One region of the Paenibacillus hodogayensis genome, then DNA from elsewhere that is predicted to be linked to it. Evidence: riboswitches for the same ligand, from Rfam matches in the RefSeq annotation. Region 1 holds a riboswitch; each other region holds the start of a gene.

Region 1 (2,199 bases):
CGGAGCTGTCGAAATAAACGTCGATAATGTTGCCTTTGATAGCGCTACCAGTATCTTCTGCCCGACGGAAACCGATTCCTTCGATATATACCCACCAGCCGATCGGGATGACTTTAGGATCGACAGCGATGGTTCGCCCTTCGCTGACTTTCGTTCCCGAAAACGTCATGCCGTATTGCGGATGCTCGCTCGTTTTGCCTGTCGAAGCGGCATCGACGGAGTAGGCCGTCAACGTGACGTTACTAATAATTTGTTTATACGCGAACTTGACGCCGCCCTTGGTCACTTCCTCGATATCCGGCGAAGCGGCGGACAATACGACGACCGGGTTTTTCGTGCCTAGCGCCACGATCTGGTCGATCTGCTCCTGCTCGACCTTCGTATCGACGACGTTCTCGGCCACGAGCTGGCCGTCCTCGTACACCTTCTCGATCTTCTTGGCAAGAATGCCTTCCTTGCCTTCCGTTACGACCTGTTCCTTGCCTTTGAGCAAGTTTGGATCGTTGGTCTTGACCGTATCGAACGGAATCGACTCGGTCTGGTTTTCCAGCAGCTTCTGCACCCGTACAATCTGAATGGGTGTATTGGCCGCCAAAGCTTCTTCCTTGGCGGGAGTCAATTTATCGAGCTCCCCTAGGTCTACGCTCAGTTCCTCCAACGCCCCCGCAACGGTCTTGGCTACGGTGTAGCGCGTTTCCGTCTTGCCGTCAGCGGTCAATTGGACGGGAATGGCATGCGTGACGGTATACGTTGCCCCATGTCTGAGCTTCGTCTCCAACACGGCCGATACGCGGTCGTGCGTGCTTACGGATATGTGTTGTTCGTCGAGGAAGGCAGACAATGTCGCTTGTCTCGTCTTGATCTGCTTCTGCTCCCCATTGACGACCAGATCCACCTTTTTGATTGACGTACCATACAAAAGCAGTGCAAACATAACTGCCATCACGATCGAAAACAAAGCGCCTAGTGAAATCAAACGCAAGTTTTCATGCTTCCATCGCATTGCGAAAGACATGCTGGATGATCGTTTTACATGGGTGTTTCCGTTTGGAATAGCGCCCACTTATGCGGTCCTCCTTCATCAGTTCTCGCGGTCGAGTGTTACGCATGACTGGATTGACGCGGCCTGGTTTCAATTTTTGGATGATTCGATGCTTGCCATCGGCTGTTGCATGTTGGGGCTATGTTTATGACGACTTATGCCTAATTAGTCCGTACAGGATTATTTTCGAACATGTCGAAAATAAAAGCCGCATGGAAGAGGTACTCTTCTCGCGGCATATAACCGAATGCTCATCCCAGTCAAGGATGGCGCTTCGTTGCCCGACAATCGTGCCTCTCTCTTCACGCTTACGAGGTTAGCTGACGGGTTCGGGCAAGAGAGTCGCCCTATCCGAGACAAGCCGGGCGGACGGCTGCCTCGAAATTCACCCCATGTAAACTTGGTTCCCCCGATTCCCATTTGGAAATTCAGCGATAGTAAGTCGATGGCGGTATTCAATTTCGAATCATTATGATCGTAATATTAAAGCCTTATGAAAAAGCTGTAAAGAGGATGAAAAGTCCTTATTTTCGCGAAAAGCCGAAAAAAATGCTTTTATTCCGTTTTTTCTTGCAACAAATCCCTGTTTTTCTTCGTCATATACCTCTATGTCTTGAGATATATAGCCATTTTAGTAAAAACATCTTGTCCGAGATGCTGTTTTTCAGCCAAAAATGGTATGATGGAGTGAAAAACGCAACCAAAATTGGAGGGAAAAGATGGAAACCATACTCGAGGTGAAGGGGCTTTCAGGTGGATATATTTGGAATCGTCCGATCATTCGCGAGATTGATTTTTCGGTCGGTCCCGGAGAGATGATCGGGCTAATCGGACTGAATGGAGCTGGAAAAAGTACAACCATTAAACATATTTTGGGTCTTCTTGCTCCTCACGAAGGGTCGGTTCGCATCTTGGGTCGAGAAGCCGGGCAATCCGCGGAAACGTACCGCAGCTCATTTGCCTACGTGCCCGAATCGCCGGAATTGTATGAGGAATTGACCATCCGCGAGCATCTGCGGATGACGTCGATGGCATACGGCCTCGATTCCGCGCAATTCGAGCAAAAATCCGCCGTTCTGGCAGGACAATTCGACATGACGAACAAGCTGGATTCATTCCCGCAGACGCTGTCGAAAGGGATGCGGCAGAAGGTAATG
Region 2 (2,199 bases), on a different contig from region 1:
ACGTTTTCCATGTCATGCCTTTAGGCTGCTTCAGCCCGATCAGCGCGAAGATCGGCCGTTCCGCGAAAACGAACAGGCGATCCGTCGCGTTCGTCTCGTTGCGGAATACGTTATACAAATAAGTGCCTAGCGGCTTCACCAGCAGCACGACGATGACGATGACCGCGGCAATTTGCAATATGCCCATCATCCAAAGGGCCTCCCTTGTACCGATCCGAATGTATTTAAAACTTTTCCGGGTTGAGCAGCGCGTACACCAGGTAGACGAATAAAAACGCGGTGAATGCGTAAACGACGATCACGGGCGCTCGCCTCCCCCCGATTCGACCACGCGGCCGCACCCTTTCAGGAAACCGGCGACAAGCGCGAAGCAGGCGGCCAGAAGCAGCAGCATATACAGATCGGCCATGTCAAGTTCCTCCTCTTCTTTTCCGTTCCGTTGCTCTATCTTTACCCGACCAACGACTGAAATAACGACGAGACGTCGTCATTGGTCGTATGAATAACGCAGTTGGCGCCCAGCGCCCTGTACATCAGCCTCGGCTTATTGGAGCGAGTAATGACCACGATGGCGTTGGCGGTCCAGCTTCTGCATAAGCGGATATACCGGCAGCTCAAGTTCTGGCTGCTCTCGAACAAAAAGATTTTGGTGATGCTGTACTCCGGCGCAACCCACGTGCTTTCGTCCGTAGTATCCACTATGACGATCTTCTTTACGCCCATTTCTTCCAGCTTTTCGCGTTCCTTGGCATTGTTGGCTAGCGCCACCAGTGGAATGCGGTGCTGAATTAGCTTGCGGATAAACGCTTCGCCGGCCTTGCTTGCGGCCGACACGAGAAATACTTCCTGCTTTTCCATTTTCATCTTCTCCTCCTGAATAGAGAAGGCAACAAAAAGAAGCCTGCGATAAGAGTAGAAACTCCTCTCGCGGCTTCTCCAGACACACAGAGATATACACCCTGCGCGCTCAGCACATGCGATCGTTGCCTCTCTCGATACGCTTACGAGGTTAGCTGTCGGATTCGGGCGTGAGAGTCGCCCTACCTTCGGCATGGCTGCATGCCGAAGGATTCACCCCATGAAAGCCGCCGGGCGGCTTTCGTTTGGTTCCCCCGTTCCTTTTCCATTCAAGGACTCAGCGATACTGCGATTTTCTTGATGAAACCCTTTTTCATAAAACGGCGCTGCAAATAACCTACGGCAGCCTGAATCTCGCGGCCGCGCCGACGTCTCGCAAACTTCATCATCCTCTCTCCCGAAGCGGCGTGCGACGTCAGGAATCTTATTCAATTCATGAACCGTATCTTACGCTTGCCGGGTCGTTCTGTAAAGGGTGGCGGACTTTCAATTCCGGCACAATCCGTCACTAGCTGGAAGCAATCCGATACCGATCTGCCAAATGCTTTATCGCGCTCCCTTTTTCACCGTTTTTCATGAAAATGATGAAAAAAACAGCTTCAGGAAGCTTTGGCTTCAAGAACAGAAGCCATCTGCTAATGAATCCGCTTCCACTTTGGAAATTTCGCCAAAATTGTTCCATATGAACTGCCGCTTGCGCCGCATTTCCGTGGTATGCTAACCTATATAGGTTTTTGATCCGATCGATTACACCATACCGAGGTCATTTATGAAGTTAAATATTCATTATGAGAACGATATCCCGATCAACGCTTTCCGTTGGACGCCCAAAACGGCTATCGCCCCGCTGCATTATCATTCCAGTCTGGAAATCGGCCTCTGCCTGTCCGGGAGCGGTTTCTTCTTTTTTGGGGATAAACGGTATACCGTCACGGCCGGGGATATTTTTCTCGTCAACAACCTGGAGCGGCACATCGCGAGCTCGGATGAATCCGACCCCAGCACGTATCTGTTCCTCAACTTCGAGCCGCGCATGCTGCTGGAAGAAGAAGAAGCTTTGCTGCTGCCGTTCGCTTATCGCTCCGATCATTTTGATAACCGCATTCCGGCGGGAACTTCGCTCGCCGATACGATCGGCTCCTTGATCGAGACCATCTGGCGAGAGCTTACGGAGAAGCCGGAGGGCTACCGGAGTATGGCGAAAAGCGCCCTCCTCCATCTATGCGTGCTGCTTCTGCGTCATTACGCGACGAACGTGTCCAAAAGCCAATGGAAGAAGATGAGCGACAGTTTTCGCCGAATGCGGCCGGCTCTCACCCTGATCGAAGAACGATTCCGCGG
Region 3 (2,199 bases), on a different contig from region 1:
GACCCAGTACACACTGGCGGTGGATCGGATGAACGAGCATATCTCGGCCCTCTACGATTCGTACCATCCGGCCGTGCTCCGCCTGATCCGACACGTAGTCGAATCCGCGCGGGGGCAAGGCAAGCGTGTCGGCGTCTGCGGCGAAATGGCCGGGGATTCGTCAGCCGTGCCGCTTCTTGTCGGTCTGGGCGTAGACGAGCTGAGCATGAACGCCCCGGCTCTTCCGTCCGTACGCGCCGTAGTGCGCGGGCTGCGGCATGCGGAGGCGGCAGAGCTGGCGCGCGAGGCGCTCCGGCTGGAGGATGGACGGCAGGTACGGGAATTGCTGGCCCGGCGTCGCGCCTGAGCCTAGCTTTACGGCTATAGAAGAAGACAAGCCCTGCCATGCGGGTAACCGCGATTGGCAGGGCTTGTCTTGTCCGGCGGAACAAGGCCGGATTACTTGGCTTCCTCCGTCAATTGGGTGTACAAATCGTCCCCAATGACGCGGCGAGCGGAAACGTAACGCGTCTTGTAATATTTCTCGCTGAGCTTGTTCTTGATAACGCCATCGCCGGTAGCCGAGTGGATGAACTCGTCGTTGCCGAGATAGATGCCGACGTGGGAAATCCCTTTGCCGTCGGTGTTGAAGAACACGAGGTCTCCCGGTCTGAGGTCGTTCTTGTCGACCCAAGAGCCTTCCTGAGCTTGCGATTTGGATTGATGCGGCAGCTCGATGCCGATCTGGTTGAATATGTACATCGTGAAGCCCGAGCAGTCGAAACCGCTCGTAGTCGTTCCAGCCGTCTTGTACTTCGTGCCGATCAGGGCGTTGACGGTTTTGTCGAGATTGGTGTCTGCGAAAGCGGTACCAATCTGCGCGAACAACAGAACGACCATGGTGGTGATGACAATGGCTGCCTTTTTCAAAAGACGCGGACTCCTTCCGGTGCCTACGAGGTTAGCTGAGGGTTCGGTTGAAGGTGCCCTATGATCACTTGAATGCGAGATCAATTCACCCGGAGTGGTTCCCCCGTTTCCCGGCAAAAAGCCAGGAATTCGGCATGTTTCGATTTTTTTGTTTCCGGGTAAATATAATTCGTCATTTCTATCGGAATTCCTGCTTTTCTCCTATATTTTTTTCAAAAATCCCGATTTATTTTTTGCGCAGCGAAAAGGCCTTGCCGCAGCAAGGCCTTTCGTCTGTCGTCAATCGGTATACGGTTATCCGCCAGGGCAATCGCATGAGACACAGTGCGGCTACGCAGAGAAGGCGGAGGGGGGCCTTTGGGTCCGCAAAAGCGAAGCGGTCGCCTTTGAAACCGGATTCCGCCTGCTATGACCCAAACTGGGAATCCGGTTTCAAGTGCGATTGGAGGAGCAAAGGGTCACCGTAGCCTCGCTTTGCCGCCGATTTTTCTTATGCGATTGCACTAGGTTATCGGTCGGAAGCCGTATCCGCGGCATATACGTGATATTGGGCGGCAATCGTCCACAGCTTGAACAGCAGGGTGACGATGTGGAACAGCTGCTGCAGGACAAGTGCCGATAGGCCGGCCCAGACCAAGGAGGTGGACAGTGCGGCGGCGGTCGCTGTTCCGGACATCGCCAGCAAGACGAGCGCAACGGCGGCAACCACCGGCAGCTTGCGCAGGAACAGTCCGAGCGACTGGCTTAACCGTTCTCCCTGCGTTTTGCCGAGTTGAATATAAATGAAGCAGAGGCGGATCAGGAAGCCGTACGCGATGTATGCGGCGGCCCATGGCAGCAGCGCAAGCCCGAGCGACGTATAATCGCTTTCATGCGCGAAGGCGTTCTTCGCAATCGGATACAGCCAGTACAATGGGGCGAATGTAAGCAGCAGTTGAACGGCATAGTAGACGAAGAACGGTTTACCCAGATGCCGGATTCCTTGCAGGAACCGGTAGCCGGAATTGAGCCGGGCGTGATGCAGCGAGTAGTAGACGCCGGCATTAAGCAAGGGAGTCAGCAGCATGCGCGCGGCTGCGAAGGCGATCAACAGCGCGATCGTATGGTGGCTAATATCGGTTTTCATAAGCCGGAACTGGCTTTCGGCCAAAAACAGCTGAGAGGCGTCCGGCGTCAGGTGGGTGCCGGGAAACCGGTGCATCAGCGGCACGACAATCGACTTGATGACGGACAGCAGCAGGAAGCCCCAGACGAAATGGTACAGCCACAAAACGAGCAGCAAAAACGTCT
Region 4 (2,199 bases), on a different contig from region 1:
CCGGTCAAGTGCTCCACGTAAACGGCGGGACGATGACCGAAACTTGAAGTCCGCGTCGCTTGGCCGGGGCGGAGACCGATACTTCTTAACGTTATAAAAGAAAACGCCAAAACTCCAAGCTGCTATCGGCCAAGCGGTTGGAGTTTTTTTCTCTTTTATTAGCAGGAAATGGCCAATGGTTCGCGAACTATACCCCCAAGCGATAGGCTATTTTGATGATGGGGGATTCGAAAACATGAAATCTTTTTTTATTTTGACCGATTTGGAAGGGCCTGCCGGCGTGGACAGCTTCACCCAGACAAGACCGGGAGACGGCTACCCCGAGCGGGTCGATGCCGCAAAGAAGCTGCTGGCCCGCGAAGTGAATGCATGCATCGAAGGAATTCGCAGCGTCTACCCGAATGCGCGAATCGACGTATGGGACGGACACGGTCCGGGCGGCCTGTTCGCCGAAGATATCGTCGGCGGGACGTATTTGCGGGAAGGACATCCTTACAAAAAGCTGGAAGGCTACGATGCGCTGCTGTTCGTCGGTCAACATGCGATGGCCGGGACGTACAACGCCCCGCTGAATCATACGTATTCGTCGCGGTCGGTAGCGTATTACCGGTTGAACGGGGTGCTGATCGGCGAGTTCGGAGCCAGGGCTCTCGTCGCCGGGGTGCAGGGCGTGCCGGTCATCTTCCTATCAGGGGATGACAAAGCCGCTTTGGAGGCGCTGCTGTTCGTGCCGGAGATCGAGACGGCGGTCGTCAAGCGCGGACTGGGCATAGAAGCCGCCGAACATCTGGACGGCGAGGAAGCGTGTCATGCCGTACGGGAGGGAGCGGCGGAGTCGGTGCGACGCATGGCGGAAATTCCCCCTTTTACCGGTATAGCGGCTCCTTATACGCTCGAAATCGGGTATTTGACCGCTGTGGGGCAATCGATGCAAGGACCCGGCGTGGAATGGATCAATGACCGGACGGTGCGCATCAGCCGCGACGATATCCGGGATTTACCGGTATAATGTCGCATAATTCCAAAAATTGTAGGTTGACCTTTACGAAAACGGTATGATACCCTTAAAACTCAACTTTAAAACAGGCCGAATCCGAATATTCCGAATATTTGGTACGGGGGACGATTCACTCGGGGTGAATGCCGGCGCTTCTATGCCGGCAAGGGAACAACCTCTTCCCTAACCCGTCAGCTAACCTCGGAGGCCGCGGGAGGGAACCGTTTGAAGCGTTTGTGGAAACATATTGCTTTGTCGTGCGTCGTAGGCATTACCGTTACCGGCATGTCCGGCGGGATCGCCTCCGCTTCGCCCACCACCGGGGCCGATTCGGGCGTCAAAATTCAGATTAACGATAAACTGGTGGAATTCCCGGAAGCGGGGCCATTCATTGACGGCGACGGGCAGACCTTGGTCCCGATGCGTCCGGTTTTCGAGGCGTTGGGCTATACGCTCGATTGGCGTACGGATAACGGCCAACTGAAGGTTGCCGTTCAGGACGACAAGAAACGAACGATGGAAGTGAAGGCTGGGGCGGCCGAGTTAATGCTGGACGGCAAGCCGGTCAAGCTTGAGGCGGAGGCCGTGCAAAACCGGCAAGGAACGGCTTATGTGCCTTTGCGCATCCTGTCGGAGACGCTCGGCTATATCGTGCAGTGGGATAAAGACAACCGTATTGCGATTATCGGACAGGACGGACGCTATCATGCGCCGGCCTGGTACAAGACTGCTGCGGCGGACAACTTGATGCCCAAGGCGGAGCCGCCGACCGTCAAGAATGAACCGATCGTCGCCATGGCCAAGAGCATGACCGGCATCCGCTATATGTGGGGCGGAACGACTCCGGAAGGCTTCGACTGCTCCGGTTTTGTCCGGTACGTGTTCGCTCAAAACGGCGTCGATCTGCCGCGAACGTCCCGTTCCATGTACGACTCGTCCGGTCAGCCGGTTGTCGGGCTGGAGCCGGGGGATCTGGTGTTTTTTAACACCGGTGCGGTTGCGACGCATGTCGGCATTTATTTGGGCGAGGGCCAGTTCGTATCGGCGACGACCTCGCGCGGAACGAAGATTGATTCGCTGTACAGCTCCTATTGGGGCTCTAGATACATAGGCGCCAGGCGCGTCCTGTAAAAAGGGAAACGGTACCGTGAAGGCTGCTCGTATCCGATCATGCATAACAGCGCAGGCCTGGCGGCTTGCGC

What was found. A riboswitch is a leader RNA that binds a small molecule or an ion and turns the genes downstream of it on or off. The one in region 1 is predicted to bind cyclic di-AMP.
Region 2: it holds a riboswitch for cyclic di-AMP, as region 1 does, so the genes downstream of both, ABD796_RS24955 (hypothetical protein) here and ABD796_RS30250 (resuscitation-promoting factor) in region 1, are expected to answer to the same signal.
Region 3: it holds a riboswitch for cyclic di-AMP, as region 1 does, so the genes downstream of both, ABD796_RS26260 (C40 family peptidase) here and ABD796_RS30250 (resuscitation-promoting factor) in region 1, are expected to answer to the same signal.
Region 4: it holds a riboswitch for cyclic di-AMP, as region 1 does, so the genes downstream of both, ABD796_RS25850 (C40 family peptidase) here and ABD796_RS30250 (resuscitation-promoting factor) in region 1, are expected to answer to the same signal.

The regions. Positions count from the first base shown of each region.
Region 1 is NZ_BAAAYO010000015.1:53,099-55,297, forward strand. Features, by position in the region: gene ABD796_RS30250 (resuscitation-promoting factor) at 1-982, opposite strand, end outside; cyclic di-AMP (ydaO/yuaA leader) riboswitch at 1,334-1,486, opposite strand; gene ABD796_RS30255 (ABC transporter ATP-binding protein) at 1,762-2,199, shown strand, end outside.
Region 2 is NZ_BAAAYO010000011.1:74,477-76,675, forward strand. Features, by position in the region: gene kdpA (potassium-transporting ATPase subunit KdpA) at 1-187, opposite strand, end outside; gene kdpF (K(+)-transporting ATPase subunit F) at 225-341, opposite strand; gene ABD796_RS24955 (hypothetical protein) at 451-864, opposite strand; cyclic di-AMP (ydaO/yuaA leader) riboswitch at 983-1,151, opposite strand; gene ABD796_RS24960 (AraC family transcriptional regulator) at 1,628-2,199, shown strand, end outside.
Region 3 is NZ_BAAAYO010000013.1:24,570-26,768, reverse strand. Features, by position in the region: gene ptsP (phosphoenolpyruvate--protein phosphotransferase) at 1-346, shown strand, start outside; gene ABD796_RS26260 (C40 family peptidase) at 439-909, opposite strand; cyclic di-AMP (ydaO/yuaA leader) riboswitch at 915-1,054, opposite strand; gene ABD796_RS26255 (hypothetical protein) at 1,418-2,199, opposite strand, start outside.
Region 4 is NZ_BAAAYO010000012.1:163,940-166,138, reverse strand. Features, by position in the region: gene ABD796_RS25860 (SDR family oxidoreductase) at 1-47, shown strand, start outside; gene ABD796_RS25855 (M55 family metallopeptidase) at 236-1,009, shown strand; cyclic di-AMP (ydaO/yuaA leader) riboswitch at 1,076-1,221, shown strand; gene ABD796_RS25850 (C40 family peptidase) at 1,223-2,128, shown strand.